One region of the Paragemmobacter aquarius genome, then DNA from elsewhere that is predicted to be linked to it. Evidence: riboswitches for the same ligand, from Rfam matches in the RefSeq annotation. Region 1 holds a riboswitch; each other region holds the start of a gene.
The links. Region 1 has a riboswitch for cobalamin ahead of HYN69_RS20095 (DUF1636 family protein). Riboswitches for the same ligand answer to the same signal wherever they lie in the genome.

Region 1 (7,426 bases):
GCAAGCGATGGAAGCTGTCCAGCACCGCCCCCATCAACTGCGGTTTCAGCGCCGCATAATCGCGCGCCCGCGCGGTCGTCAGCCGCTTGCCCTGCACGATCACCTGCGCGCCCACCTCGGACTCGGGCTTGAGAAGCACCGGGTTCATGTCGGTCACCGGCTCCAGCCCGCAGGCTATCGCCTGCAATGCCTGCGCGCGGCCGATCTCGCCGCCATCGGCGGTGACGGCGGCATTGTTCGACATGTTCTGCGGCTTGAACGGCGCGACCGACAGCCCGCGCCGCACCGCCGCGCGACACAGTCCTGCCACCAGCATCGACTTGCCGACGTTCGACCCGCAGCCCTGGATCATCAGCGCGGGCATCGCGTCAGAACTCCACCCCCGGCTGGGCTTTTATGCCCGACCGGAACGGATGCTTGATCAGCGTCATCTCGGTTACCAGATCGGCGGCCTCGATCAATGCGTCCTTGGCGTTTCGCCCGGTCAGGCAGACATGGGTCAGCGGCGGCTTTTCCGCGCGCAAGAAGGCCAGCACCTCGTCAAGATCAAGGTAATCATAGCGCAGGGCGATGTTGATCTCGTCCAGCAGCACAAAGCGGATATCGGGGTTGCGGATCAGCTCCTTGGCCTTTTCCCAACCGGCGCGGGCGGCGGCGATGTCGCGGGCCTTGTCCTGGGTTTCCCAGGTAAAGCCTTCGCCCATCGCGTGAAACTGGCACAGGGCGCTGAAATGACCCTCGATCAGGCGCCGCTCGCCGGTGTCCCAGGCGCCCTTGATGAACTGCACCACGGCGCAGGGCATCCCATGTGCGATGCAGCGCAAGACCATGCCGAACCCGGACGAGGATTTGCCCTTGCCCGCCCCGGTATGCACGATCAAAAGCCCGCGTTCGCCTGCTTTTCCAGCCATGATCTTGTCGCGGGCGGCCTTTTTCTTGGCCATCTTGCTTGCGTGGCGGGCCAGATCGTCGGCCTGACCGGGCCCCGGGCCTTCGGTGGAGGTGTCGTTTGTGGCGGACATCGAGACGTTTCCTTGTTCTTGACAGCGCAATCCTTGTGGCAGACTACGGCATGAAGGAGTTGGTGCCTGTCTTAGGACAGGTGAAAAGGGAATGCGACAGGATTTGCGGCACGCCTTGCCGCAACCCCAAGCGCAGCCGCCCCCGCGACCGTGACCGGAAAGGTCTGCCCCACGTCACTGGCCGCAAGGTTCGGGAAGACGGGCAGCCCGCCGGGGCAGGCCTTGCGCCCGCCTTGAGATCCGCAAGCCGGGAGACCTGCCAGCTCCAGAACTGAAACGCGCGGACGGGGTGTTCCGCGACCTTCGGAGTTTGGGCGCATCACGCCCATGCCGCAGGCTGCCCCGTGCGACACTTACGGGAGAGGCCATGACGACTGTCTTGCATGTCTGCACCACCTGCCGCGCTGGTCAGCCGCTGCCCGACGGGCAAACCGCCCCCGGTCAAACCCTGTTTGACACGGTCGCGCAGTCGGGCCTGCCCGACGGCGTGACCCTGCGCGCGGTGGAATGTCTGTCGGCCTGCGATCATGGTTGTGCGATCGCGCTCAGCAAAGCAGGCGGCTGGTCTTATGTCTATGGCCGGATGACCACCGATGACGTGCCCGAAATCCTGCGCGGGGCCGGGCTGTTTGCCGGCTCTGCCGATGGTATCGTGCCCTGGCGCGACCGCCCCACCATCTTTCGCAAGCAAACGCTTGCCCGCATTCCCCCGCTGGAGACCTGATCCATGACCGACCTGACCAAAATCCCCGTCACCGTCATCACCGGCTTTCTGGGGGCAGGCAAGACCACGCTGATCCGCCACCTGATGCAAAACCCGCAAGGCAAGCGTCTGGCGATCCTGGTCAACGAGTTCGGCACGGTGGGGGTGGATGGCGACATCCTGAAATCCTGCGCCGATGAAAACTGCCCGGTGGAAAACATCGTCGAGCTGGCCAATGGCTGTATCTGCTGCACCGTGGCCGATGATTTCATCCCCACGATCGAGGCGCTGATGGCAATGCCGGTGCGCCCTGATCACATCCTCATCGAAACCTCGGGCCTTGCACTGCCGAAACCGCTTCTCAAGGCGTTCGACTGGCCCGCGATCCGGTCAAGGATCACCGTTGACGGCGTGATTGGCCTGGCCGATGCCGAGGCGGTGGCAGCCGGGCGCTTCGCCCCCGATGTGGCGGCGGTGGATGCGCAACGTGCTGCGGATGACAGCATCGACCACGAAACCCCCCTGTCCGAGGTGTTCGAGGATCAGATCCTGTGCGCCGACTTGATCCTGCTGACCAAGGCCGATCTGGCAGGCGAGGTGGGGCTGACCGCCGCCCGCGGCGTGATCGAGGCCGAGATGTCGCGCAAGGTGGCGATCCTGCCTGTGACGGATGGCCGGATCGACCCGCGCCTCATCCTGGGCCTTAACGCCGCTGCCGAGGATGACATCGCCGCGCGCCCCAGCCATCACGACGGCGAGGATGACCACGAGCACGAGGATTTCGACAGCGTGGTGATCGATCTGCCCGAAATCACCGACCCCGACGATTTGGCCCTGCGCATCCAGCGTCTGGCGCGCAATCAGCACATCCTGCGCGTCAAGGGCCATGTCGCTGTGACGGGCAAGCCGATGCGTCTGCTGGTCCAGGCGGTCGGAGAGCGGGTGCGCCACCAATATGACCGACCGTGGGGTGATGGGCCGCGCCAGTCGCGGCTGGTGGTGATCGCGGAACATCACCACATCGACCCTGCCGCGATCCGCGCCGCGCTGGAGGCATAAGGACCCGCGATGCACGTCGTCTTTCGCGACAGTCGGGGGTTGGACACGGCCGAGGCGCCGTTTGATCCGGGGCAGGACCCTGCCGATCTGGTGGTCCTGTCGTTTTCCGACAGCGACCTTGGCGCGTTTGCGGCCGGCTGGCAGCGGGCTGGCGGCGGTCTTCCGTCCCTGCGGCTTCAAAATATTGTTGCGCTGAAACATCCCGTCTCGGTCGATACCTATGTCGAGCGGACGCTGTCGAGGGCAAAGGCAATCTTGATCCGCCTGATCGGCGGCGAAGCCTATTGGCCTTACGGCATTGCGTCGGTGCAGGACATGGCACGCAGGCGGGGGATCGCGCTGGCGGTGCTGCCTGCGGACGGGCGGGTGGACCCGGCGCTGGATACAGCCTCGACCCTGCCGGTCTCCACCTTGCGGCGGTTGCAGGATTTGTGTGACGCGGGCGGCGCGGTGGCAGCGCAGGCGGCGCTGGCGCAACTGGCGCTGGCAGCGGGGCTGTATGCCGGGCCGGTGCCGGGCGATAAACGGATGCCCGACATGGGGATCTATGACCCCGATCAGGGCGTGATCGCGGACCTGCCGCCGGGGCGGGTCGTGCTGGTGAGTTTCTATCGCAGTTATCTTACGGCGGCCGATACCGGCCCCATCGACGCGCTGATCCTTGGCCTGCGTGCGCAGGGCGTGTCTGCGGTGGGCGTCTTTGCGCCGTCGCTCAAGGCGCCGGGTTTTGCCGATTGGCTGCGCCCCGTGCTGGCGCAGGCATGTCCGCCTGCGATCATCAACGCAACCGCCTTTTCGGCGCGCGGCGATGATGGGTCCACACCGTTTGACGTGGCGGGGTGCCCGGTGTTTCAGGTAGCGCTGTCCACCGCGCGCCGCCGCGACTGGGCCGGGTCGGATCGTGGCCTGTCACCGGCAGACCTTGCGATGCATGTCGTGCTGCCCGAGGTGGACGGGCGGCTGTTCGCGGGCCTTGTGTCCTTCAAGACTGCGGCCAAACGCGATCCCGACCTGCAATTTTCGCGCTTTGCCCATCGGGCGGACCGGGACCGGGTGGCTGCCGTGGTGGCGCGGGTCATGGGCTGGCTGCGGCTGGCGCAAACGCCGGTTGACCAGCGCCGTCTGGCAGTGATCCTGTCCACCTATCCCGGTCGCCCGCATCAGATGGCGCATGCGGTGGGGTTGGATGCGCTGGCCTCGACCGAAGGCCTGCTGGCCGATCTGGGCGCGGCGGGCTATGGCGCGCGGCCATGCGCGCTGGCCCCAGCCTTGCAAAACGACACGCTGGCATGGCCGCTGAAGGACTATCTGGCCGCGCTGACCAGTCTGCCTGATCCTTTGCGCGACGCGCTGTACGGCGCGTGGAGCGCGCCCGAGGATGACCCTGCCTGCCGCGATGGCGCGTTCCATTTTGCCGCGACGAGGGCTGGGGACGTACTGGTGGCGCTGCAACCCGAACGCGGCGAGGTCGCCCTGCGCGACGGCGAATACCATGATCTGTCGCGCGTGCCCCGGCATGGCTATGTGGCGTTCTATCTGTGGCTGCGCGCGCAGGGGTTGCACGCTATCCTGCACATGGGTGCGCATGGCACGCTGGAATGGCTGCCGGGCAAATCGGTGGCGCTTTCCGCCGCCTGCTGGCCCGAGGCGCTGGTGGGCGATCTGCCGGTGATCTATCCGTTTATCGTTAACGATCCGGGCGAGGCCGCACAGGCCAAGCGGCGCATCGGCGCGCTGACCCTTGGCCACATGCCGCCGCCCTTGCGCGCCGCCGTGGTGCCCGAAGGGATGCACCGTCTGGAACGGCTATTGGACGAATATTCCACCGCCGACGGGTTGGACCCTGGTCGCCGCAACCGGCTGATCTCCGAGATCCGCAGCGAAGCGCAGGCATCTGGCGTCGAGACCGATCTGGGCATTCCAGAGGGCGCCAGCCCTGCCGAGGCGATCACCCGCATCGACCGCTTTGTCTGCGACATCAAGGAAAGCCAATATGGCGACGGGTTGCACGTGCTGGGGCGCGGCGCTTGCGGTGCGGCAGAACGCGACGGGCTGATGCGGGCTCTGGCGGGGCTTCGGGTCGCGCCGGGCCCATCAGGGTCGCCCGCGCGGGGGCGGTCTGATGTGTTGCCAACCGGGCGCAACCTGTTCGCGGTCGATCCGCGCGCCGTGCCCAGTCGGGCCGCGCAAACGCAGGGCGTCAAGCTGGCCGAGGAACTGTTGCGCCGGCATTTGCAGGATCACGGCGACTGGCCGCGCGGGCTGGTGGTCGATCTGTGGGGCAGCGCCACCATGCGCACCGCCGGCGAGGAATTCGCCATGGCGCTGCATCTGGCCGGGCTGGCCCCGGTCTGGGACGCAGGGTCGGCGCGTGTGTCGGGTGTCGAGGTCGTGCCGCTGGCCTTGCTGCGCCGCCCGCGCATAGATGTGACGCTGCGGGTGTCGGGCCTGTTCCGGGATGTGTTTCCCGGGCTGGCGACGCTGTTTGAAACCGGGGCCAAAATGCTGGCCGACCGCGACGAGGCCCCCGAGGACAACCCCTACCGCGATGCCGCCGCACGGGTCTATGGCCCAAAACCGGGCATGTATGGGCTGGGCATGGGCACTGCCATGGACGCATTCACCGACGAAGCGCGTGCCGCAGCGGGCGAGGCGTGGATCGCGGCCTCCAGTTGGGCGATCGGCGCGGACGGGCAATCGCACAGTGACCGTGCCGGGCTGGAGGCCCGCTTGCGCAGCGCAGACAGCTTTGTGCATGCTCAGGATCTGCCCGAAAGCGATCTGTTGCTGGCGGCCGATTACGCGGCGCATGAGGCGGGGTTTGCTGCCGCGCTTGCCCGACTGGGGGCGGCGCAACCCGCCCTTTATCATCTTGATGCCACGCAACCCGACCGCCCCCGTGCCCGCAGCTTGTCCGAAGAAATCGCTCGCGTGGTGCGCGCCCGCGCGGCGGATCCGGCTTGGGCCCACGGGATGATGCGCCACGGCTATCGCGGTGCCGCCGAGATTGCCGCGACCGCCGATCACTTGGCGGCCTTTGCCCATCTGGCGGGCGTGGTGCCGCCGCATCTGTTCGACCTGTATCACGAGGCGACGCTGGGCCGCAACGATCTGGTGGCCTTTATGGCGCAGCACAATCCGCAAGCCCTTGAAGCCCTGCGCGATCTGTTTCGCCGCCTGGCCGAAGCCGGGCTCTGGGTGACGCGGCGCAATTCCATCGCGGCCATGCTTCAGGTGCAGGCATGAACGAGTTTCAGGTCCAGGGCTGGTGCCCGGGTGCGTTGCGCCCCATGGAGTCCGGCGACGGGCTGGTGGTGCGGGTGCGCCCTCCCTTGGGCCGGCTGTCCCAGGATCAGGCACGCGGGCTGGCGGCTGCGGCGCGCGCGTATGGCAATGGGCTGATCGACCTGTCGGCGCGCGGCAATGTGCAGGTGCGCGGCGTGACTGCGGCGTCGCATTCCGCATTGATCGTCGGCTTGCGTGGGATGGACCTGATCGACGCCTCGCCCGAGGCCGAACAGCGGCGCAACATTCTGGTCACGCCCTTTGCCGATGTGGAAACCCTGCGGTTGGCGTCCGCCTTGGCCGGAGCTTTGGGTCAGATGCCCCCCTTGCCGGGAAAGTTCGGTTTTGTCGTCGATAGCGGCCCGGTGCCGATGATGGGCGACATCTCGGGCGACATCCGGCTGGAACGTGCGGCGGATGGGCGATTGCTTATTCGCTGCGACGGTGCTGCGCTGGGGGCGCCGGTGGACGACGGTGCGGCGGCCGCTGTCGATTTGGCGCGATGGTTCGTGGCGGCAGGCGGGGTCAGCGATGGCCGGGGCCGGATGGCGGATCTGATCGGGCGCGGCGTGCGGCCCACGGACGCGCTGACCGGCACGGTTGCCCCCGCCCCAAAGGCTGTACTGCCGCAGCCGGGGTTGGTGGCGCAGGGTGCGCTGGTGGGTGTGGCCTTTGGCCAGATGCAGGCCGAAGCCCTTGCGGGACTGGCCGATCTTGGCCCTCTGCGGATGACGCCCTGGCGGATGCTGCTGATCGAGGGGGTGTCTGTCATGCCGGCGCTGCCCGGTCTGATCACCGACCCCGACGATCCGATCCGGCGGGTCGAGGCCTGCTCTGGCGCCCCCGCCTGCCTGCAAGGGCGGGCTGCGGTGCGTGATCTGGCGCGGCGCCTGGCCCCTCAGGTGCCAACTGGCCGCCTGCTGCATGTGTCGGGCTGTGGCAAAGGGTGCGCCCATCCTGGCCGCGCGGATGTTACCCTGGTTGCGACCGCCGTGGGGTTTGATCTGATCCTGAACGGCAGCCCGACCGACCGCGCCATGAAACGGGGCCTTGATGCGGATGCCATTGACCTGGGGGGACTGTTCTGATGCCGCATGTCTATGAAAAGGACGGCGCGAAAATCTATGTGCAATCCTTTGCCACCATCCGGGCCGAGGCCGATCTTGCCGCCTTCACTCCCGAGGAGGAGGTGGTCGTGGTCCGCATGATCCATGCGGCGGGCATGGTCGGGCTGGAGCGGCATGTGCGATTCTCGCCCGGCATGGCGATCGCTGCCCGCACCGCACTTGAAGCGGGCGCACCGATCCTGTGCGATGTCCGTATGGTCAGCGAGGGAATCACCCGCGCCCGCCTGCCT
Region 2 (7,426 bases), on a different replicon from region 1:
ACGACGGCACGAACAGCGCCGACACCGCAAACCCACGCGCAGCCAGCGCCGCACACAGCGCATCGACCGGCCCCGTATCCGCCGCCGTCAGATAGCTGCGGTAAAACACCACCGCCACCGCAGGCCCACCCTGAACCGGCCCCTTCACCACGCCCGCGCCCGGTTGATACCAGCCACAGTCCGGCACGGTCTTTTCCCCGATCACCGGCCCCGCATAACACCCCGCCGCCAGCGCCAGTTGCGCCAGCGCCGCCTGCGCGGCCACTGCCCCGCCCGCATCGCACAAAGCCTGCAACCGCCGCAAAGTCGAAACCGGCAGCGTCGAGACCGCATCCAGCGCGGGATCGTCCCGCCCGTCCGCAGGCAGCACCGCCAGCGCAATCCCCTTGCGCCTGCACAGATCCTGAACCGAAGCGATCCCGTAAGCCCAATAGGATTCCCCGCCGATCAACCTGATCAGAACCCCCTTCGCCCCCGACAGCGTCTTCTCGACATAGGTATCGACCGACAACGGATGCCGCAGCGCCACCAGATTGACCAAACGGCAACTCGGCAACCCCGCACGCCCCCGATGCCAACCCGCCGCGAAAGCGCCAAGGTCACTGTCGGAAAACGACATCACCACCAGATCGGCAGGGTCTTGCCCCACGTCGAACGGCGTGTCCGTTTCCTCCAGCCCATGGCTTTCGCGGAAGACGACATGCATGGCGTATCAGGCCCCCAGCACGGCGCGAATGGCGGCCTCGTCGATGTCGTCATGCTCGGCAATGACAACAAGCTGCCCCTTGCGAGGGGACGCCCCCCAAGGCCGGTCATACTGGTGCCGCACCCGCTCGCCCACCGCCTGCACCAGCATCCGCATCGGCTTGCCGGTCACCGCCACATAGCCCTTCACCCGCAAGATGCCCTGCTCGCGCGCCAAACGCGTGATCGCCGCCACCAGCACCTCCGGATCATCCACTTCCGGCAGGTCGATCACGACCGAGTCAAAATCCTCATGCTCGTGGTCATCCGCCCCGTCATGATGGCTGGGCCGTGCCGCCAGATCATCCTCTGCCTTCGCATTCAGCCCGAGGATCACCCGCGGATCGATAACCCCGTCCGTCATGGCGATGATCGGCATCCGCCGCGGCGCTTCCGCCTCGATCACGGCGCGGGCCGCCGCAACCCCCGCCTCGCCCGCCAGATCGGCCTTGGACAACAGCACGATATCGGCACAGAAAATCTGGTCCTCGAACACCTCCGAAAGCGGCGTCTCGTGGTCGATGCTGTCATCCGCCTCGCGCTGCGCCTGAACCGCCGCTTCATCGGGTGCGAACCGCCCCGCCGCCACCGCCTCGGCATCCGCCAGCGTAATCACCCCGTCCACGGTGATCTTCGACCGGATCGCAGGCCAGTCGAACGCCTTCAACAGCGGCTTCGGCAAAGCCAGCCCCGAGGTCTCGATCAGAATATGGTCCGGCCGCACCGGCAAAGCCATCAGCGCCTCGATCGTCGGAATGAAATCATCCGCCACCGTGCAGCAGATGCAGCCATTCGCCAGCTCGACGATATTCTCGACCGGGCAATTGTCATCGGCGCAGGATTTCAGGATATCGCCATCCACCCCCACCGTGCCGAACTCGTTGACCAGAATGGCCAGACGCTTGCCTTGCGGGTTCATCATCAGATGCCGGATCAGCGTGGTCTTGCCCGCCCCCAGAAAGCCGGTGATCACGGTCACGGGGATTTTCGACAAATCGGTCATGGCTCAGCCCTCCAAAGGCGGAATACGCGCAAGGCTCTGCTTGCGAAAGATCACAGGACGCTCGCGCCAAGGCACGATCCCGTCCGAAGTCGCGGCATAGGCGGCAGCACCCGCCAGCACATCGGCAGCGTCGTCTTGCGTCAGGCGGCCATAGACATAAGACCACTTGCCAGCCCCCGACAAAGCCACCGAACAGCCCTGCGAACAGGCGCTCAGACATTCCACCGGCACGATCCGCACGCCCTCGGGCGCGTCCCCCGCCACCAGCGCGGCATGCAACAATGCCCCCGGCGCCACCGCGCCCTCGGGCACAGGCTCGCCCGCCTTGCAGGTGATACAGACATGCAACGTCGCAGCCATGACCCGTCCATCGCTTTGGGCGCATCGGGGCGACCTGACGAACCGGCACGCGACTACGCGCGACACGAATCGTCGGCTGCGGCACACCCCGTCCGCCCGGTTCCATCCATCGCGCTGGCAGGTCTCCCGGCTTGCGGATACAGGGTTTCCCCAACGCTCCACCCACCTTCCCGCCCCCTTTCGGGAACAGTGGCCACGGGCGGACCTCTCCGGTCACGGTCGCGGGGGCGGCTGCGCTTCGGTCTTGTCCCCTCACGGGTCGCAAAACCTGTCGCATTCCCTTTTCGCCTGCCGTAGGACAGGCACCAGCGCATCTCGCCCCCTCTTGGCAGATGCCCTGCCAGAGTCAAGGACAAGGACCGTCACCATGAGCGATGCCAACGACATCGACCCTGCAGCAGCCCCCGCTCCGGTCGACCCCGACGCCCGCCACGCCGTCAAGATGGCCAAGAAGAAAGCCGCCCGCGACAAGATCATGGCCACGAAGTCCGGCGAAAAGGGCCTGATCATCGTCCACACGGGTGCAGGCAAAGGCAAATCCTCCTCGGGCTTCGGCATGATCCTGCGCTGCATCGCCCATGAAATGCCATCGGCGGTCGTGCAATTCATCAAAGGCGCATGGGACACCGGCGAACGCCGCCTGATCGAAGGCCACTTCCAGCACCTGTGCCAGTTCCACGCCATGGGCGAAGGCTTCACCTGGGAAACCCAAGACCGCGCCCGCGACATCGAAATGGCCCGCAAAGGCTGGGATAAAGCCAAGGAACTGATCCTGAACCCCGAAATCCGCCTCGTCCTGCTGGACGAGATCAACATCGCCCTGCGCTACGACTACCTCGACGCGGGCGAAGTGGTGGGCTTCCTGCGCGACGAAAAGCCACCCCTCACCCATGTCGTCCTGACCGGCCGCAACGCGAAAGAGGAACTCATCGAAGCCGCAGACCTCGTGACCGAGATGACCCTGATCAAACACCCCTTCCGGTCGGGCATCAAAGCGCAAGCAGGCGTGGAGTTCTGACCGAAGCGAGCGGGGGACCAGCCCCCCGCACCCCCCCAAGCCAGCGGGGGCCAGCCCCCCGCACCAAGCCGAAACAGCGGGGGCCAGCCCCCCGCACCCCCGGGATATTTGTGCGAGTATGAAAGCAGCAAGACAGCCGGAATTAAGCCTTTGTTGAGATTCGCCTGCCAGATTGAACAAGCGGTACAGGGAGGGATCCCGATGACCGCCGAGTGTGAAAGCACCGCGCTTCCCCCGCGCAAGCGGCCCGAGGCGCGGTGCCGATCCGCTTTCATGCTCGCGGCAAATATCCTCGCCGAAGGCTCCCGCAGCTTCCGCCGCGCCCCCCCATCAGAACCCGCACCAGATTTTTCGCAGAAAAATCGTGCATGGCCAAAGGTGCCCCCATGCCCGCAATAATGATACAGGGCGCAGGCTCTAACGTCGGCAAATCGCTCCTCGTCGCGGGCCTCTGCCGTGCCGCGAAACTGCGCGGCCTCTCGGTCGCGCCCTTCAAGCCGCAGAACATGTCCAACAATGCCGCCGTGACGGTCGACGGCGGCGAAATCGGGCGCGCGCAAGCCCTGCAAGCCCGCGCCTGTGGCCTCGAGCCGCATACCGACATGAACCCCGTGCTGCTGAAACCCGAATCCGAGACGGGCAGCCAGGTGGTCGTCCAAGGCCGCCGCATCGCCACGGTAAAGGCCCGCGACTACGCCGCGCTCAAACCGCAACTCATGGCCCCCGTCCTCGACAGCTTCCACCGCCTGAAAGCCGCCCATGACCTGATCATCGTCGAAGGCGCAGGCAGTCCGGCCGAGGTGAACCTGCGCGCCGGAGACATCGCCAACATGGGCTTCGCCCGCGCCGCGGACACTCCGGTCATCCTTGTGGGCGACATCGACCGCGGCGGCGTCATCGCCCAGATCGTCGGCACCAAGGCCGTGCTCGACCCCGAAGATGCCGCCATGATCGCGGGTTTCCTCATCAACAAATTCCGCGGCGACGTAACGCTTTTCGACGATGGTTACCGGCTCATCGAAACCCTCACCGCATGGCGGGGCTTCGGCACCGTCCCCTTCTTTCCGCAAGCCTACCGCCTGCCCGCCGAAGATGCGCTCGACATCCCCGCCACCAGCGGCACCGGCGCCTTCCGCATCGCGGTCCCCGTCTTCTCGCGCATCGCCAATTTCGACGACCTCGACCCCCTCGCACAGGAACCGGGCGTCACCCTCGCCATGGTCCGCGCAGGCGAACCCATCCCCCAGTCCGACCTGATCATCCTGCCCGGCTCGAAATCGACCCGCGCCGATCTGGCCTATCTGCGCGCCCAGGGCTGGGACATCGACATCGCGGCGCACCTGCGGCGCGGCGGCCACGTGCTGGGCATCTGCGGCGGCTACCAGATGCTCGGCCAGTCGGTCGACGACCCGCACGGCATTGAAGGCCCCGCAGGCCTGACCCCCGGCCTCGGGCACCTGTCGGTCCAGACCACCATGACCGGCGACAAGCGCCTGACCCGTACCACCGCCCTGCACCTGCCCTCGGGCCTGACGATCGACGGTTACGAAATCCACATCGGCCGCACCACCGGCGCCGATTGTGCCCGCCCCTTCGCCAGCATCGCAGGCACGCCGGACGGCGCAATCTCGGCCAATGGCCGCGTCATGGGCAGCTACCTGCACGGCATGTTCGCCTCTGACAGCTTCCGCGCGGCCTTCCTCGCCGCGCTCGGTGCCGCCCCCTCGACCCATTCGCACGATGAAACAGTCGAGGCGACACTCGACGCCCTCGCCGCCCATCTCGAACGCCATATCGACGTGACAGGCCTTCTGGCACTCGCCCGCTAGGGCAAGCAGCTCAGCTCGACACGCCGGGCAGCATGCCGCCCGCCATCGTGGCAACCCAGCGTGCCGGATTGCGCGGATCCTGCATCCGCAGGAACGTATACCCCGTCTCGTCCCACGGCTTCACCGCACCGCGCAGATTATCAAGCACCAGATCGGCCGTATCGGTCCGCAAAACCAGAACCGCGTGGGAATCGCCTTTTCTGTCGAGCACCGTCGCCAAAAGCAGACGGTCGGGCGACACTCCGGCCTCGATCAGCTTGGCCTTCTTGTACAGCGCGTAATCCTCGCAATCGCCGCCGCGTGCCGTGGGCATCGCCCAGTTTTCGGCCGCATGATACTGCACGAGGTCCGCCACCGGCCTGATCCGGGCATTGGCTGCACGGTTGATCCTGACCGCCATTTCCATCTGATCCGCCCCGAAAGACGCAGCCGACGTGCCCGCAGCGCAGGCCCAGGAATACTTGGCGCACAGGTCCGCCGCTCCACCCGGCGCCGAAACAACCGCCCGCAGCGGCAACAGCCCGGCCGCCCCGCCACCCGACCGGGTCGCATCCAGCGCCAGTGCCGAACTCGCCGCGCAGACGAAGGCAAGGGCCGTTGCAGCAATCGCCTTGACCAGACGCATGACATGCTCCTTTCGGGCGCAAGACGGCATGTCTTGCGCGTCCCGCAGCGAAAGCCACGGACGACGGTGTTTCAGGTGATCGAACCGGTCAGTCTGGCCCGAGGCAGGGCGGCCCTACCGGGCCCAAGGGCAATCCTTTGCGGCAAGGCGCCTGATTTGGCTGCGCTTCGATACAACCGCCGGTCGCCTTCGTCGCGCTCCCATCCGGCAATCCGGTCCAGACCTAGGTCTGGCCCCTGTCGGATAGGCGCGTACGACAGGGCAGGTCCTGCCATCCCAAAGACGGGAAAGCCCGCGCTCCGGACGTATCATCCCTCCTCTTCCTGCGCTTCGGCAAGCACCGCTCGCCCCCGCCCCGCCCGCTTGGCCGCGTAAAGCGCCGCATCCGCCGCAGCCAGCAGGTCATCGGCCCGCGCCCCGCGATGCCGGTCTGACAGCACCAGCCCAAGCGATGCGGCAACACGGCATTGCGCCCCGCCATAGTCGATCGGCTCGGCCATCCGCGCCGTCAACCGCTCGGCCACCGCCTGCAACCGCGCCGCATCGGGAACCGAAGGCAGCAGCAATACGAATTCGTCACCCCCGACCCGCGCCACCGTATCGCCCGCCCGCGTCTCGCTGGCCAGAACCCGCGCCGCCTCGGCCAGCACATGGTCGCCCGCCGCATGGCCCAGCGTGTCGTTCACCGCCTTGAAGTGGTCGAGATCGACATGGATCAGCCCGAAACGCCGCCCGCCCGCAACCAGCCCCTCCAGCGCCGCGCGCAGCGCCCGCAGGTTGCCGATGCCGGTCAGCGCGTCCGACTGCGCCTCGGCCTCGGCCCGCACCCGCGCGCCTTCGATCCGTGCCGCGAGCTGGCGCAGCTCGTCGGTCACCGCAGCCTTGGCCTCGACCAGATAGAGCAACTCGACCGTCAATTCGGTCGGCGCGAAATCGGCCTCGGTCAGGCGGTAGCGGCGCACCGCCTCGACCACGCCGATCCCGAAGGACAGGTTGACCAGCGCGCCCCCCGCACCATCGGGCACCGCCAGCCCGCGCAGCACCGTGCCATCCGCCGCGCGCAGCCGCAGACGGGGCGCGGCCAGCAGGTCCGCGACCCCCGTGGCACCGACCGGAACCTGCACGGCGAAAGCATCAAACAGCCTCTCGGCCCGCCCGATCACCCGCGCCAGCGTCGGCCCAGCCGCCCTGATCCGCCCCGCAGCATCAAGCCACAACAGCATCGGCATCAGGGCCAGCAGCGCGCCGATCTCGACCGCCTCCACCTCAGCCCGCCAGCGCAAAGCGCCGTCCTTCCGCGAAATCGGCCTCGACCAGCCGCAACTCTACCGCATCCGGCAGCGCGGTCAGCACCACCAGCGTGCCGTAATCATCGGCCATCGCCCGCACCAGCCCCGCCACGACAGCGGCGAACCCGTCCAGCCCCGCGCCCACCACCAGCCGCACGCCGCCTTCGACCGGCACGACCGACAGGTCGGGCAGCACAAGATCAGGCACGGCCAGCCGCGCCCTGTCGGGCAAATCCTCCAGCGCAAAGACGAATCCCGCAAAATCCGCCCCGCCAAAGCGCAACAGCCGCCGGATCGCCTCGCAACACGGGTCGGACACCAGCCATGTGCCAAGGTCTTCCAGCAGCGTCTCGCGGTCCAGCCCGCTATGCGCCCCTGCCGCCACCAGCATCCGCGCGGTCAACGCATCGTCATATTGCCCGAACGCCTCGAACCCGCCCGCAGGCGCGCCCGCCTGCCGCGCCACCGCGTTCCAGCCGGCCTCTCCCAGCCGAAGCCGCAAGAAACAGTGCAGCGCCCGATTGCATAGCCCGTGCAAATCCCACCCCCGACCCGTCC
Region 3 (7,426 bases), 150 kb from region 1:
CCAATTTCGACGACCTTGATCCGCTCAAGGCAGAACCGGGGGTCAATCTGGTGATGGTGCAACCCGGGCAGGCCATTCCCGGAGACGCACGGCTCGTGATCCTGCCCGGGTCGAAATCGACGCGCGGTGATCTGGCGTTTCTGCGGGCGCAGGGCTGGGATGTGGATGTGGCCGCCCATATCCGGCGCGGCGGGCATGTGCTGGGCATCTGCGGCGGCTATCAGATGCTTGGCCAGTCAATTGCCGACCCCGACGGCATCGAGGGCCCTGCCGGAGAAACGCCCGGCCTTGGCCTGCTTGACGTGCATACCCTGATGACCCCCGACAAGCGTTTGTCGCGGGTGCGCGGCTGCCATTTGGCCAGCGGCCAGCCCATAGAGGGGTATGAGATCCATATCGGGCGCACCAGCGGCCCTGATCGCGCCCGCCCCTTTGCCCGGATCGACGGCCGCCCCGAGGGCGCGATCCATGTCCAAGGGCGCATCAGTGGCACCTATCTGCACGGCATGTTCCAGTCGGATGGCTTTCGCGCGGCGTTTCTTGCGGGTCTGGGGATCGACGCCGCCGGTCGCAGCCACAGCGCCGAGGTCGAGGCGACGCTTGACCTGCTAGCCGACCATCTGGAAACCCATTTGGACGTGCCGGGCCTGCTGGCGTTGGCACGTTAGGGCCGCAGGTCCTGCGAAAGGCGGTCCCACTCCGGCTCAGGTCCCGGCAGGCCCAGCCGAAGCAGGCAGCCCGACCAGGGGAAGATCCGGCTCCAGATCCTGTGGCGCGCCAGCCGGTGCTGCGCGGCTTCTGCGTCGGGCGTCTCATAAAGACGGAACAGCGTTGTGCCCCCGCTATCTTCCAACCCGCCACCCGGGCCAGATCATCGGCGCGGCCAGCGTCTAGTGCCAACTGCGCGCGCATTGCATCCGCCCAGCCCGTATCGGAGATCGCCTGCCGTCCGATCTCGATTGCCGGGCCAGAGACGGCCCAAGGCCCAGCCATCCGCGCCAGCGCCGCAATGTCGCTATCGGCCCCAAAGGCGAAGCCAAGCCGCAAGCCTGCCAGCCCGTAAAACTTACCAAAAGACCTCAGGATTAGCAGGTTATCCTGCCCTGCCCGCGGCAAAAGCGAAAGCCCGGGGGAGATGTCACCAAAGCTTTCGTCCACCACCAGAAACCCAACCTTTCGGGACAGGGTAAGCAAATCGTGCGGGGTATGGCGGCGCCCGTCGGGTTTATTGGGGTTCACCACCACGGCAAGGCTGGCACTGTGCAGGGCTTCTGGCGTGCTGACATTGGCAACATCCCAGCCTGCCTGTGACAGACACGCCGCGTGTTCGTTATAGGTCGGCCCCAGCACTGCCGCACGCCCGGCGGGCCGCAACAAGGGCATTAGTTGAATAGCCGCCTGCGCGCCCGCAAGCGCTATTCCGGCCGCTTGATCTGATGCTCCCCATGCGCGCGCCGCCTGCGCCACCAAACCCGCCTGACTTGCCCGAGTCGGCAGGCTGCGCCAACAGTCCGGGTCAAGCAGGGGCAATGGCCAAGGGCGGCGGTTGATACCCGTGCACAGGTCAATCCAGTCGCCCGTGCCGAAAACGGCCATCGCCTGATCCAGATTTCCGCCGTGATCGCGCATAGATGTGCTCCTTGTCATTCGCCCAAGGTGGCCAGATGATGAACACCTCGCAACCCAGCCTCACGCAATGCCGCCATACCATGGCGCGGCAGAGCGCCCGGGGCAAAGATCAGCGCCCGCGCCGCACCCGAATGCGACATCATCCACCCAAGCGCCCCCAGATCGTGTGCAAGCCGTTCGGTCGGGTCCTCCGACGGGCCGCGAAGGGCAACGCAGCGCGCCGCACTCTCGCTGGCAAGAGCGGCACGGGTGGCCAGCGGGGCCTCGGCCTGCCAACGCTCCAGAAGGTCCGATACGTCGGCATATGCCAGATCGCCCGCTTGCGTCGGCCGTGCTGGACCCCAAAACCCGGCCAGCAGGTGCGCGCGCGGCTGCGGCGACAATCGCGCCAGAACCCGCCCCTGACGCGAGGCCCACAAGAGCCGCGAAGGTTGGGCGAACATCAGCGGATCGCTGGCTCCTTCGGCGGCCACACAAGCCCGCGCCAGAGACAGCGGCGCAAGCGCCCGCCCAGCAAAGGCCGCGACCCCCAGCAGACCAGCGGTGGACATGCCAGTGCCCAGGCCAGGCGGATAAGGCACCCGCAGTAGGGTCCGCCCCGGTGGCAATCCACCAAGCGCCCGCGCAAACCGCGCCAGCAACGCCGGATCCATTGGGCCATGCGTCACCGACTGACACGCCAGCCCGACACCCGCACGCCAGCGCGCAATCACCCGCGGACCGGCAGGCGTCAGCGTGATCAGCGCCACTGGGCCAGCTGGCCCCAGCCGCCCCTGCATCCATTCGCCGAAATGGCAGGGCACCGAAATCGGTCTAGGCACGCCGCCCCCAGCGTTCGGCAAAAACAAGATCGGCCAGTGGAACCCGCTGGGCCCAGCCTTTCGCTTGCAACTCGGGCTCGGAATAAAGCGCATCGACATGGCCAAGGCACAGCCACGCCACCGCGCTGACATGATTGGGCAGATCCAACAGTTGCTGCATGTCGGCGGGGTCAAAGATGCTGACCCAACCGACGCCAATCCCTTCGGCCCTTGCCGCCAGCATCAGGTTCTGCACAGCGCATACAGTGGAATAGACATCCATCTGCGGTTGATGCGTGCGCCCCAACACCACTGGGCCACCCCGGCTGTGATCGCATGTGACACACAGGCTTATGGGTGCGGTCAGTATGCCCTCCAGTTTGAGCGACGAATAAAGCGCACGGCGGTCTTCGGGAAACATCGCCTGTGCCTCGGCATTGGCCTTGGCAAATGCCGTCTGCGCCCGAAGCTTTACTGCCTCTGACCGGATCACGATGAAATTCCAAGGCTGCGACAGCCCGACGGAGGGCGCATGATGCGCTGCTGTCAGCAGGCGCAACAGTGTGGCGTCGTTAATTGGGCGGTCGGTAAACTGACTGCGTACGTCGCGGCGGGTGTGAATCGCGCGATATACGGCAGCGCGCTCGGCCTCGGCAAACGGCCCGGCATCAGTCAAGAACGGTTCGGCGGTCATAGTCTTCCCCTGCACAGAAACGGGACCTGCGCCGGCCATCGCCCGCCCCGGTTTCGTCTGGCCGGTCTTCTGACTTGGCTTCATCCGGAACCACGCCTTCCCGAACCTTTCGGCCAGTGGCATTTGTGGTCCCGTCCACTTTACAGCGTTGGGCACGTCGCGGAGTTGCACCGCGTTCCCGATTATCCCCTCGCCAAGACGAAGGGCACCAGACAACAACTGGCTTAATCCCACTGAAACGCGCGCGCAACTGCACATCGGAGGGACGCCATCTCCAAGAACGCCATAGCTTGTGTGGCGGTAACTGACAAATCGGACTTGGGCGTTTCTCATGATTTTGTTGCGGTCCAAATGCTGCAACTTCGCCTTTTGGGTAGCTTGCCGTTAGCAAACAAGAAAGAACGCGTTTCAGAGGATCGAAATTTGTTTGCTCTGCAAAAACAAAAAGCCGTACTGCGACTTCGGTTCGCGGTTTCAATTGGGAGAGGTATCACCTCCGAATTTCTCCGGCCAAAACAGCACGGCCATGAACTGCAAGCGTCGCCGTGAACCTCGGACAACCCAACTGCCGGATGACGTCTACGATGCGTGCGTCGTAAGCAGCCTGCCCGATGAGGCGACAAAGGTCAGAGGCATGAAATTCCCGGTTGGAACTCGGCGCGGCGCGGATCTGGTCATGAAATTCCTGCATCTTGGGATCTTCTTTGGCCAACGGTTCTGGCTCAGATGAAGCTTTTGGAGCCGTGCTTGACGAACCGGTCCGCCAACGGCGCATGAACCCGAGTGTCGCGTAGCCCTTAAATGCGGTATGCGAAAGTCAACAAAATCAAAGGGGCGGCTTTGCCATTAAATATGGTATCTTGCCTTTAAATTCGACATTCTTGCCATTAAAGCTGACACAGGGTGCGCGGGGTTGGACGGTTGGCAGCGATAGTGGGTAATGACGAAGACTGTGGCGATTCTGGTGTTGAGGCGCTGCGCCGGGCATCGGTCCTTCGACCGCTTGTACAGGCGTATCTCAGCCGCACCGGGAGCTTGGAGAGCGGCATACGTGATGCAGTCTGGGAGCTTGGCGTCAGCAAGACCACTGTCTGGCGCTGGATTCGACGACTTGCGGAAGAAGGTGGCCGGACAAGCGCTCTTGTTCCCCGCAAACGCGGCCGACCCACGGGGTCGGTCATGGTGCCCGCTGATGTCGAAGGTATAATCGAAGACCATTTGACTCGATACTACCTTCGGCGAGAACGCCCCAGCCTGGCGCGAGTTGTGACAGAAATCCGCAGTGCCTGCCTTGAGAGTGGGTTTCAGCCGCCGACGCGCCGCACCGTTCAGCGGCGGCTTGATGCGATGGATGCCCGCGAAGTCATGAAAGCACGCGAGGGCGCAAAGGCAGCGCGCCAAAGGTTTGCGCCGGTGACGGGAAGGAACAGATCAGTACGACCGCTGGACGTTGTGCAGATCGATCACACACCAGCGGACATCATCCTTGTCGACAGTTTCGAGCGCAAACCCATCGGCCGGCCTTGGGTGACCTTGGCGATCGATATCGCCACGCGCATGGTGACGGGATACCACGTCAGCTTCGAGGCGCCGTCTCGCCTTTCGGTGGCCCTTTGCCTAACGCGGGCTGTTGCGCCCAAAGCAGAGTTTCTGGCCGACCTCGAGTGTAGTGTCCCGTGGCCCGCGCAGGGCAAGCCGGACAGCATTCACGTCGACAATGGTCGCGATTTTCGGTCACGCGCCTTTCAATCGGCCTGCGCCGAATGGGGGATCAATCTGGTCTATCGCCCGCCGGGGAGCCCTCACTTTGGTGGGCATGTCGAGCGGCTGATCGGGACCATGATGGGCGCGGTGCATCTCTTGCCAGGAACAACGCAGTCGTCGGTCGCGGCCAAGGGCGGCTATAACGCGGAAGCCATGGCGGCGATGACTTTGCGAGAGTTTGATCGGTGGTTTGCCTTGGAAATCTGTCGCTACAACAACAGCATTCATTCGAGCCTTGGCTGCACACCTGTCGCCAAGTGGGAAGCGCTCGCCGGGGAGATGTCCGGCGACATCCCTTTCGACATGGAGGCGTTTCGGGTGAGTTTCCTGCCAAGTGAGCTGCGGCAAGTACGTCGTGACGGCATCCATCTGTTCGACCTGCGCTACTGGTCCGACGCCCTCGCGGGCTATGTCGGTCGCCAGGACGGAAAGGTGGTCGTCCGCTACGATCCCCGCGATCTCTCGTCCGTCTGGATCGAACTGGACGGCGACAGATGTGTCGAGGCCCGGTACCGCAACCTTGAAATCCCGCCGGTGTCGCTCTGGGAATACCGGGAGGCCATGCAAAAGGCACGGGCCATGGGCAAAGTGGGCACGAATGAATTGGTCCTTGCCGAATTGATCCGGCAGCAACGCCAAATCGAGGGTGAGAGCCGCGCGCTGACCAAGGCAGAGCGCCGATCCCGTGAAAGGAGTTCTTCGATGAAGGGTCTGGCCGCCGATGATCGGGTGTCGGAGGGGCTGCGACCAGTCGACACCGGTGATACATCGCGCCCCATGTTTAAGGTGGAGCGCTGGTGAATTGAGGACAGAAACAGAAGCAGACGGCCGCATCGCCCTCATTCAATCGGATATCTGGATCGGCTTTCCGCGGGCGGAACAAGTGCTGGACCGGCTGCAAGGCCTTATCGAGATGCCACGGCAGACTCGAATGCCGGGCCTTCTCGTGCATGGGGCCTCTGGCATCGGGAAGACGATGATCGCCCGCAACCTGTCGCGCAGGTACGCGCCGGAATACGATCCGGAATCAGGTATCACGCGCACTCCGCTGCTTCTTTTGCAGGCACCACCAGCGCCGGACGAGCGGCGGTTCTACATGCACATCCTCGCTGCCGTCGGCGCTCCGTCATCAGCGTTAAGCTTGCGGGCCCAAAGCGTCGCTTCGCTTGAGGTCCGCGTTGTTGGCCTTCTTCGCGACCTCGGGCTTCGGATGATCATGATTGACGAAGTCCACAACCTCCTCGCGGGAACCCATCGCGAACAACGCCGCTTCCTGAATGTTCTGCGTTATCTCAGCAATGAACTCGAGGCATCGCTGGTTTGCTTTGGAGTCAGCGAAGCGGTCGATGCCATTCGCGGCGATGTCCAACTCGCGCGACGCCTGGATGAACACCACCTGCCAAACTGGCGCGACGATGCCGAGTTCTCGGACATGATCCAGACCCTGATCGCGGCCATGCCGCTCGCGAAGAAGTCCAATCTGAAGGTCAAATCGCTCAAGCAGATACTGGCGCTGACCGGCGGGGTGACCTCGCGGGTATTTTCCTTGGTCAAGGACCTATCCATCGACGCAATCGTCACTGGCCAAGAATGCATCACCGACGATGCAGTCGCAAAATGGACGCCCGTTTGGTCGCGCCATGCGAATACCCAGCGACGGCTCGAGAAGGCCAGAGCTTGAAGCGGAGCCCGTTGCCGAAAACTGTCACGCCTCTTGCAGATGAGCTGCTTTCTGGATGGCTGACGCGATTGGCGGTCACCAACCATTGTGAGGTCGACGAACTCCTGGCGCATATCGGAGTCGATACGCGACAGGTCGCCATGCTGGATTTTGAAGTTGAGGTGGCCGCGACCACAGCAGAAAAGATATCGATTGCGGCCCGTGTTGCCTCTGAAACTGTTCAATCCCTTACCTTTGGGACAATGACCCAAACCGAAGCCCTGATGACGGCGCAGGTCGCGTTCCAGTCGTGTCCCGACTGCTCTCGGCGTGGCATAGCGCTCAAACAGTGGCGGAAGTTATGGGCATTCGATTGCCAGATCTGCGGCACCCGACTCCTTTCGATCCTCATCAAGCCTGATCGCAGCCGAATATCCGAAAAGCTGGTGCGTCGTGCTCGAAGCGGGGCAGGGATGCTCGAAAGCGCGGTGACGTCCAACTGCGCCAACAAACTTCGACGCGCCATGCGGGCGGCCACCTATGCCAAGGCGCTCAAGTCCGTTCGCGCGGATACCGCCTTTGCCCTTCAAAGCCCCAGACCCGACGTTAGACTCTTCTGCCTTGCCGCCATCGCTGCAGCTCAGTCACGTCCGCTGGTGAAAGCGGCAATGTTCAGCACTGGCCTCGATGGGTACGCAAGAGTTGCCTTGCTTCGTGCGTTTGAAAAGGAGCCCCGCCTTCTTGCCGCAGTTGACCGGATCGTACTGCGAAACAGGGAAAGACTCCGACGAGCTGGCGTCTGAATGCCACGTTTAAAGGCAACAAACGTCGCTCAACGCGCGGTGTGCAGGATTTAAAGGGAGTGGGCAAAACTTGGGG
Region 4 (7,426 bases), on a different replicon from region 1:
CAACTGCGCGTAAGCCTCGTCCTCGGTCTTGCCCCGTGCTGCCAGCGCAGCCACCGCCCGCACCACCGTCAACCGCTCGTCCAAGCGCCGCCGCAAATCCGCGATCTCGACCGACAGCGCCCTTTGCGCGTCGAACGCATCCCGCGCGATCAGCAGCGCCGAATAGGCCCCGTTGTCCCCCACGGGTTTGAGAAGTTGTGCATGTGCCCCCGCCCGCAGCGCCCATTCGATCCGCCCCGGCGCCTCCGACCCGATCAACGCCACCATCGGCATGGGCGACGCCCCCGCTTCCCACGGAAATTGCTCGTCATGACCCATGTCGGCATCGAAGAACACGAAATCCGCCCCCAGCGCCGAAGGCCCGAGTTCCGGCCATACCTGCTCGACACTCAGCCCGATTGCCGTCAACTGCCGCGTAAGCGCCTGCACGGTGGGGTGCGGGCGATGCAAGATCACCGCCCTTGCCCCGCCAAGGTTCTGGATGCGGATCGGCCGTCTCATGACACCACCCGCAAGGCTGGCACGGCAGCCACCCGCCCCCGCGTAAGATACGGGTCACCCGCCACCGCCGCCTGCTCGCGGATCACGCGGAACGCCCCGCCCCGCACCTGCGCGATCAGCACGGGCAATTCGGTGTGATGCGTCTTGGCATCCACCACCGAAGCCGCCCCCGCCAACAAGCCTGCAATCCCCGCCTCTGCACGGCCATGCAGCAGCCGCGCCAATTCCCGCACCGCCGCGAATGCCGCCGCTTCATGCGACGACCCGAACCGCCCACCGATACCGGCATCGGGCCAACCCGCAGCGCCCCTGAAATACGGCCCCGCCGCCACCAACCCCTCGGCCGCTTCGCCCAGCGCGGGCAATTCGCATTCCGTCAGGTTGCACGACAGCACGGGGCAGCGATCCGCCCTGAAATGCGCGTCCTCCGCACCCAGCCGCCGATAGGCCGCGAGAAATTCGTATGATGAAGGCCCGATCAGCGAATTGAGCACGAAATCCGGCCGCGCATGGCGGATTTCCTCGATCATCCGCGCCACATCGCGCGACCCGATCGGCAGATACCGCTCGCCCAACACCTCGCCCCCGGCCTGCGAAATCACCTCGCGCGCCAGCCGGTTCATCTCCCAGCCCCAGATGTAATTCGACCCCGTAAGGTAAGCCCGCCTGCCATGCGCGGGCAGCACCCAGTCGAGCAAAGGCAGCAGATGCTGGTTCGGGCAGGCATGGGTGTAAACCACATGGTCCGACGCCTCGAACCCCTCGTAAGGCACCGCATACCAAAGCGTCCCGCCGTGCTTTTCCAGCACGGGGATAACCTCTTTCCGGCTCCAGCTCGTCACGCAGCCGATCACATGGCGCGCCCCCGTATCCCTCAGGATCTCCTCGCAAAGCGGCCCGTACAGATCGACATTGCCTTCGGGGTCACGCTCTACCGGAACAAAGCTGACATCCAGCGCAGGGTCGGCGTTCACCATGGCAATCGCGGCCAAGGCACCCGTGCGGCACGCTTCGGAAATCAGCGTATAGCTGCCCGACCGCGAATATAAGAGCCCCAGTTCCACCCGCCGCTTCATGCCGCCCCGTTCCTCCCCCCGAAAATGCGACAGGCCCCGATGCAGGGAAGCGCAAAACTTCCTCGCATCATGGGGCCCGTGTGCCGCTTGGCTCTCGCCGATGTGTGACCAAGACTAGAGGCAATGCACCCGTGGTCAAGGGAAGGATGCACCAAACCGGCGGTGCATCATGACATTTGCCTAAATTTCAGGCATACGCTCCCGGGCGCAGCCTCAGCCGCGCCCGACCAGCCGCAGCAGAACCCGCACGGCGGCGGCCATGTCCTGCACCGACACCCATTCGAGCGGCCCGTGGATTTCCTGCATGCCGGTAAAGATGTTGGGCGTCGGCACCCCCATCTCGGTCAGCCGCGACCCGTCGGTGCCGCCACGTATCGGCACCGATACCGCAGCAATCCCCTCGGCCTCGCAGGCCGCCCGCGCCAACTCGACTGGCGTCATGTCCTTTTCCAGCCAATAGCGCATGTTGCGATACTGCTTGGTGATCTCGACCGAGATCACCGCCCTTGGCTCGCCCGCCTGCACCGCATCACACACGGCGCGCAACAGCGCCCCCTTCGCCGCCAACCCGTCCAGTTCGAAATCGCGCAAGATGAAGCGCAACTCGGCCTCGGCCGCCGTGCCGCCCATCTGGTAGCAATGCACGAACCCCTCGCGCCCTTCGGTCACTTCCGGCACCAGCGTGCCCTGCGGCAGCGCAGCGATGATCTTGGCCGCCAGATGCAGCGCATTGACCAGCTTGCCCTTGCCATAGCCCGGATGCGCCGACACGCCCGTGACCCGCACCACCGCGCCATCGGCGGAAAAGCTTTCATACTCGATCTCGCCCACCATCCCGCCATCCAGCGTATAGGCAAAATCGGCCCCCAGATCGGCAGGCAAACGCTTGTCCACCCCGCGCCCGATCTCCTCATCCGGTGTAAAGGCGATCCGCAGCCCCGTATGCGGAATATCCCGGTTCGCCAACAAATGCCGCGCCAGCGTCATGATGATGGCGATCCCCGCCTTGTCATCGGCCCCGAGCAGCGTTGTCCCGCTGGCGGTGATGATGTCATGCCCCAGCTTGTCTGCCAGATGGCGCGAATTCTCGGGCGAAAGCCGCAACTCCGGCGCATCGGGGAACGTGATATCCCCGCCGTTGTAGCCGCGATGCACCACAGGCTTCACGCCCGTCGCATTGAACTGCGGCGCGGTATCCATATGCGCCAGAAGCCCGATCACCGGCCCCTTTGCCGTGGCCGGAACCGTCGCCAGCACCGCGCCATATTCCGTAATCCGCACATCGGCAGCCCCGATCCCCGTCAACTCCTCGGCCAGCATCCGCGCCAGAACCCACTGGATATCCGTGCTCGGCCCCGTGGCCGATGTCTCGTCGCTCTGCGTGTCGACCCGCGCATAGCGCACCAGCCGTTCCTCAAGCTCGCGGTCGAACATCGCTCATCCCTTCCGGCGCAAAACGTAGATATCCATGATCCAACCATGCTCGGCCCGCAGCCGCTCGCGCAAGGGCGGGATCGTCGTGGCCATTTCGGCAAGCGGCCCCTCGGCCAAGACCTGCTCGGCCATGCCGACATAGGCGCCCCACCAGATATGCACGCCCGCAGGCTGCACCGAGCCGAACGAACACTCCCCGTCCAGCATGACGACCAGCGTATCCACCCCCGCAGGCCAGCCATGATCGCGCAACTGCCGCCCCGTGGTGACGGTAAAGGGCGCACCCACCTCGTTGACCGGAATGGCATGCCCCGCCGTAAGTACCTGCATCGAGGTGACCCCCGGAACGACCGTCACCACAGGCGCAGGCTTAAGCCGCGACGCGATCCGCAACGTGCTGTCATAAAGCGAAGGATCGCCCCAGACCAGCAACGCAACCGTGCGAATATCTCGCGAAAATCCCCGTCCGTCCTGAACCGTTGCAATCGCTGCAACCCAAGCCGCCGCAATCGCATCATGCCAGGCATCCACCCCTGCCAGATACCCGCCCGATACATCGCGCTTGGGCATGTCGAACACGGCCACCGGCACATCGGCCGCATGTTCGGCCAGCATCGCATGGCGCAATCCGGCAAGGTCGGATTTGTCCGGCCCCTTCTGCGGGATCAGGATCAGGTCCGCCCCCCGCATCGCCTTGATCGCCTGCAGCGTCAGATGGTCGGGGTTGCCCGTGCCGATGCCGATCAGGACCAGCTTTTCCATACCACCCTCCCTTTGGTCAGGGGGCGGAACATCCGCCCCCCGCCCGCTATACCCGTTCGCCCCGCGCCCAGACAGAGCCAGCAACCCAGCCAAGCACGGCCCATGCCACCAGCCCGACACCCAGCACGCGCGCCGCAAAGGCCGCGCCAAGCTCGGGCGGTGCCGAGCCGTAATATTCGCCCAGCGTCGGCGCACCGATGACATGCGGCAAGGCCAAAGCCACACCCGCCAACACGAACACCCATGCCTTGCGCCCGTAGCCCAGCCCCAGCAGGCCCGCCGCCGTCAACAGCGCCGTCCCCCACCACCAGACCTGCCGCGCACCAAGATCGGCGGCAACCGTTCCGGGCAGTTCGGGCGCAAGCCCCATCGCAGGTGCAAGCTGGAACACGGCAAACCCGCCGATCCCCCACAAAAGCCCCTGCACCGCCCCGATCCGCGCGCCGAAGGTCGAAGCCGCACCGAAACCCGCGATCAGGATGAAGCCGTAAGCCACGTAGATCAGCACGGTGAACAGAACCGTAAGCCCGTCCCGCGCCAATCCGCCACTCTCGCCATGCTTATGCGTCGCGTGGTCATGCCCCGCGTCCTCGCCTGACGCTTCGCCCGCATCCGCATGCACCGCATGATCCCCGCCGCCCGCGAAATGCGTCAGCGCGCCGGATTCATACTGCTCGCCGGTCAGGATAAGCGCTTGGACAAACGAAAAATGCAACAGGGCGGCAATCAGCCCTGCTGCACAACCGGCGAACACCGCGCCGGTCACCAATCTCTGGAACATCAGTTCAGTGGCAGGGGAAGCCGGTCGCGTGGCGCATGTCATGCGCCGCATCGTGCAGCGTCGCCGACTGGGCATGGCCCGCCACGAACATCAGCGCAACGCCGATGGCCATGACAGCGATGATCGAACCCGCGGCCTGTGCCAGCGTGCCCGAGGATTTCTTGACCGAAGCAAGGGTCGTCATAATGTCGTTCTCCCGACCGTCACACCCGACGGCGTATGTTTCATCCCTGCAAGGTCGGTCTCCTGGCTCGCGGGTCGTAACGGCCTTCACCTTCCCATCCCCTTGCGGGAACAGTGGTCGTCGAAGGCCGCTCGCCGCTTACAGTCGCGGGGGCGGCTGGGGCCATGGGCGCCGTATTCGGTCCGCCCCTTCCCCATTCCCGTTTCAGCCCCTGTGCTTTGCACGTTAACGGGGCACCTTGCCCTTCCATCTGCACATCAACCGCCCCTGCGGTCAAGGTGCTTTGCGGCAGATCGCAGCCCAAGCGCGACCTATCCGGGGATTCGCGCCACGGCCTTCATCCGCAACCCGCCGATTGCCCGCGCATCGGCCAGATTGCCATCAGCCGACGCTCCGTAAAGCCCCGCGAAAACCACCAGCTCGGGCAGGTCATCCGCCACCACATCGCCGAACAGATAGGCCGTCTTGCCCGCATCCCTGAACGCCACCGTCGATGCCCGCGCACAACCGGACATGCAGTCGACCAGCGCCACCTCGGCCAGCCCGCCCAGCGCCTCGCGCAGGGTCTCGGCAAACCCCGCCCGCCCCAGCGCGCAACTGCCGCAGACAGTGATCTTCACGCACCATCCCCCGCAAGCGGACCGTATAGAATCAATCCCGGCAACAGCCCCGGCCCCTCGGCCAGCAGCGCCGCCAGCCCCGCGATCGTCGTCCGCGTCAGCCGTTGCTCCGGATGCCCAACCGACTCGGCCAGCATCGCCGGAGTATCCCCCGGCAACCCGTGCGCCATAAGCCCCGCACACATCGCCCCGAACGTGCGCTTGCCCATGAACACCACCGTCGTCGCCAGCGGGTCCGCCAGCGCGGCCCAGTTCAAATCCGCGGGCAGCCCCCCCGTCACATCCGCGCCGGTCAGAAACTGCACCCGCCGCGCCGTCAGCCGCCGCGTCAACGGTATCCCCGCCGCCGCCGCCGCCGCACTCGCACTCGTCACCCCCGGAATGATCTCATAAGGAATCCCCGCTGCCTGCAAAGCGTCGGTCTCCTCCTCGAGCCGCCCGAACAACCCGCAATCGCCCGACTTCAGCCGCACCACCCGCGCGCCCGTGGCGGCATATTCCACCAGCAAACGGCTGACATGGTCCTGCTTGGGCGATGCACGCCCCGCCCGCTTGCCCACACCGACCAGATCGGCCCCGTCGCGCGCGTGGCCCAAGATCGGCCCCGAGGACAGGTCGTCGAACAGCACCGCATCCGCCTCCCTTAACCGCGCCACGGCCTTGAGCGTCAGCAGTTCCGGATCGCCAGGACCCGAGGATACGAAAGAGACGAAGCCCGTCATGTGGCCTCCGCAATCAAGTGAAAGAACGTCCCCGTCACGCGCCCGCCGCCCCCGAACGCAGCCCATGACCCGGTTTCGGCCACCTCGGCCCCCGTCGCATCGACCACCCGCGCCAGCGCCGCATCGGGCTGCGCCAATATCGTCGCGTAATGGAATTCATGCCCGCGCAACCGCGCGCCCGCGCCATGCCCCGGCGTTTCGGTCAGGGTCTCGGCCAAGCGGTAGCCAAGATGCATCCGCCGCTTGGCGAAACTCGTCTCCAGCCCCAGCAATCCGGCCATCTCGTGCCGCGTCCCGTCCGCCGCCACCAGCCCCGCGCCCAGCGCCATGTAGCCGCCGCATTCGCCATGCACCGCCCGCGTCCGCGCGAAAGCCCGCAACCCCGCACGGAAATTCGACGCCGCAGCCAGCCGCCCCGCGTGCAATTCCGGGTATCCCCCCGGCACCCAGCACACATCCGCGCTGTCATCAGGCGCTTCATCCGCCAAGGGTGAAAACGGCAACACCGTCGCCCCGTCCTTGCGCCACGCATCGATAAGATGCGGGTAAACAAAGGAAAACGCTGCATCCCGCGCCAGCGCGATCCGCCCTGCCGGAGCCTTCACCGCAACCGCAACGCCCGCCGCAAGCGTAGGGGAAGCCGCCGCGATCACCGCATCAAGATCGACATGTTCGGCAATGAACGCCCCCGCCTCGGCCATGAACGCCGCAAGCCCCGCCATCTCTTCGGCCTGCACCAGCCCCAGATGGCGCTCGGGCAGCGCGATCGACGCACGGCGCGGCAAGGCCCCGAACACCCGAACCCCCGCCCGCTCCATCCCGTCACGCACCAGCGCCTCGTGCCGTGGGGATGCCACCTTGTTCAGCACCACGCCCGCAATCTTCACATCCGCCCGCATCGCCGCAAAGCCCAGCGCCACGGCGGCGGCCGATTGCGCCTGCCCGCCCACATCCAGCACCAGAACCACAGGCCAGCCCATCCGTGCCGCGATATCAGCCGAAGCGCCCGTTCCGGCCTCACCCGCCCGGGCCACGCCGTCGAACAGCCCCATCGACCCTTCGGCGATCACCAGATCGGCCCCGCCCGCCGCGCCCACCAACCCGTCGAGCATCCCGCCCGTCATCGCCCATGCGTCGAGGTTCACCGAAACCCGCCCCGCCGCCGCCGTGTGGAACGCCGGGTCGATGTAATCCGGCCCGCTCTTGAACGGCTGCACGTTCAGCCCCCGCGCCCGCAATGCGGCCAGCAAGCCCAGCGTCACCGTGGTCTTGCCCGTGCCTGACGCCGGAGCGGATACCAATAGTCCCGCAGGCAGCATCACACAGCGTCCGGAAACCGCGGCGCC

Region 2: another riboswitch for cobalamin. It lies ahead of HYN69_RS05135 (DUF1636 family protein); the one in region 1 lies ahead of HYN69_RS20095 (DUF1636 family protein).
Region 3: another riboswitch for cobalamin. It lies ahead of bluB (5,6-dimethylbenzimidazole synthase); the one in region 1 lies ahead of HYN69_RS20095 (DUF1636 family protein).
Region 4: another riboswitch for cobalamin. It lies ahead of HYN69_RS05205 (CbtB domain-containing protein); the one in region 1 lies ahead of HYN69_RS20095 (DUF1636 family protein).

Annotation. Positions count from the first base shown of each region.
Region 1 covers NZ_CP028920.1:169,027-176,452, reverse strand. Annotated here, with positions in the region: partial or broken gene HYN69_RS20105 (cobyric acid synthase) at 1-364, opposite strand, end outside; gene cobO (cob(I)yrinic acid a,c-diamide adenosyltransferase) at 369-1,022, opposite strand; cobalamin riboswitch at 1,066-1,300, shown strand; gene HYN69_RS20095 (DUF1636 family protein) at 1,390-1,746, shown strand; gene cobW (cobalamin biosynthesis protein CobW) at 1,750-2,784, shown strand; gene cobN (cobaltochelatase subunit CobN) at 2,794-6,030, shown strand; gene cobG (precorrin-3B synthase) at 6,027-7,157, shown strand; gene HYN69_RS20075 (precorrin-8X methylmutase) at 7,157-7,426, shown strand, end outside.
Region 2 covers NZ_CP028918.1:1,054,884-1,062,309, reverse strand. Annotated here, with positions in the region: gene cobN (cobaltochelatase subunit CobN) at 1-706, opposite strand, end outside; gene cobW (cobalamin biosynthesis protein CobW) at 713-1,747, opposite strand; gene HYN69_RS05135 (DUF1636 family protein) at 1,751-2,107, opposite strand; cobalamin riboswitch at 2,207-2,427, opposite strand; gene cobO (cob(I)yrinic acid a,c-diamide adenosyltransferase) at 2,475-3,125, shown strand; gene HYN69_RS05120 (cobyric acid synthase) at 3,512-4,954, shown strand; gene HYN69_RS05115 (transglutaminase-like cysteine peptidase) at 4,965-5,579, opposite strand; gene HYN69_RS05110 (GGDEF domain-containing protein) at 5,888-6,862, opposite strand; gene HYN69_RS05105 (heme NO-binding domain-containing protein) at 6,846-7,370, opposite strand.
Region 3 covers NZ_CP028920.1:16,539-23,964, forward strand. Annotated here, with positions in the region: gene HYN69_RS19295 (cobyric acid synthase) at 1-668, shown strand, start outside; partial or broken gene HYN69_RS19300 (threonine-phosphate decarboxylase) at 665-1,629, opposite strand; gene HYN69_RS19305 (propanediol utilization protein) at 1,644-2,450, opposite strand; gene bluB (5,6-dimethylbenzimidazole synthase) at 2,443-3,123, opposite strand; cobalamin riboswitch at 3,166-3,351, opposite strand; partial or broken gene HYN69_RS21595 (hypothetical protein) at 3,614-3,808, opposite strand; gene HYN69_RS19320 (Mu transposase C-terminal domain-containing protein) at 4,303-5,688, shown strand; gene HYN69_RS19325 (TniB family NTP-binding protein) at 5,690-6,568, shown strand; gene HYN69_RS19330 (TniQ family protein) at 6,505-7,350, shown strand.
Region 4 covers NZ_CP028918.1:1,071,096-1,078,521, reverse strand. Annotated here, with positions in the region: gene HYN69_RS05230 (ANTAR domain-containing response regulator) at 1-501, opposite strand, end outside; gene HYN69_RS05225 (transporter substrate-binding protein) at 498-1,577, opposite strand; gene pepT (peptidase T) at 1,791-3,011, opposite strand; gene cobF (precorrin-6A synthase (deacetylating)) at 3,015-3,773, opposite strand; gene HYN69_RS05210 (CbtA family protein) at 3,820-4,554, opposite strand; gene HYN69_RS05205 (CbtB domain-containing protein) at 4,559-4,738, opposite strand; cobalamin riboswitch at 4,774-4,994, opposite strand; gene HYN69_RS05200 (DUF1636 family protein) at 5,050-5,358, opposite strand; gene cobA (uroporphyrinogen-III C-methyltransferase) at 5,355-6,080, opposite strand; gene HYN69_RS05190 (cobyrinate a,c-diamide synthase) at 6,077-7,399, opposite strand; gene cobM (precorrin-4 C(11)-methyltransferase) at 7,399-7,426, opposite strand, start outside.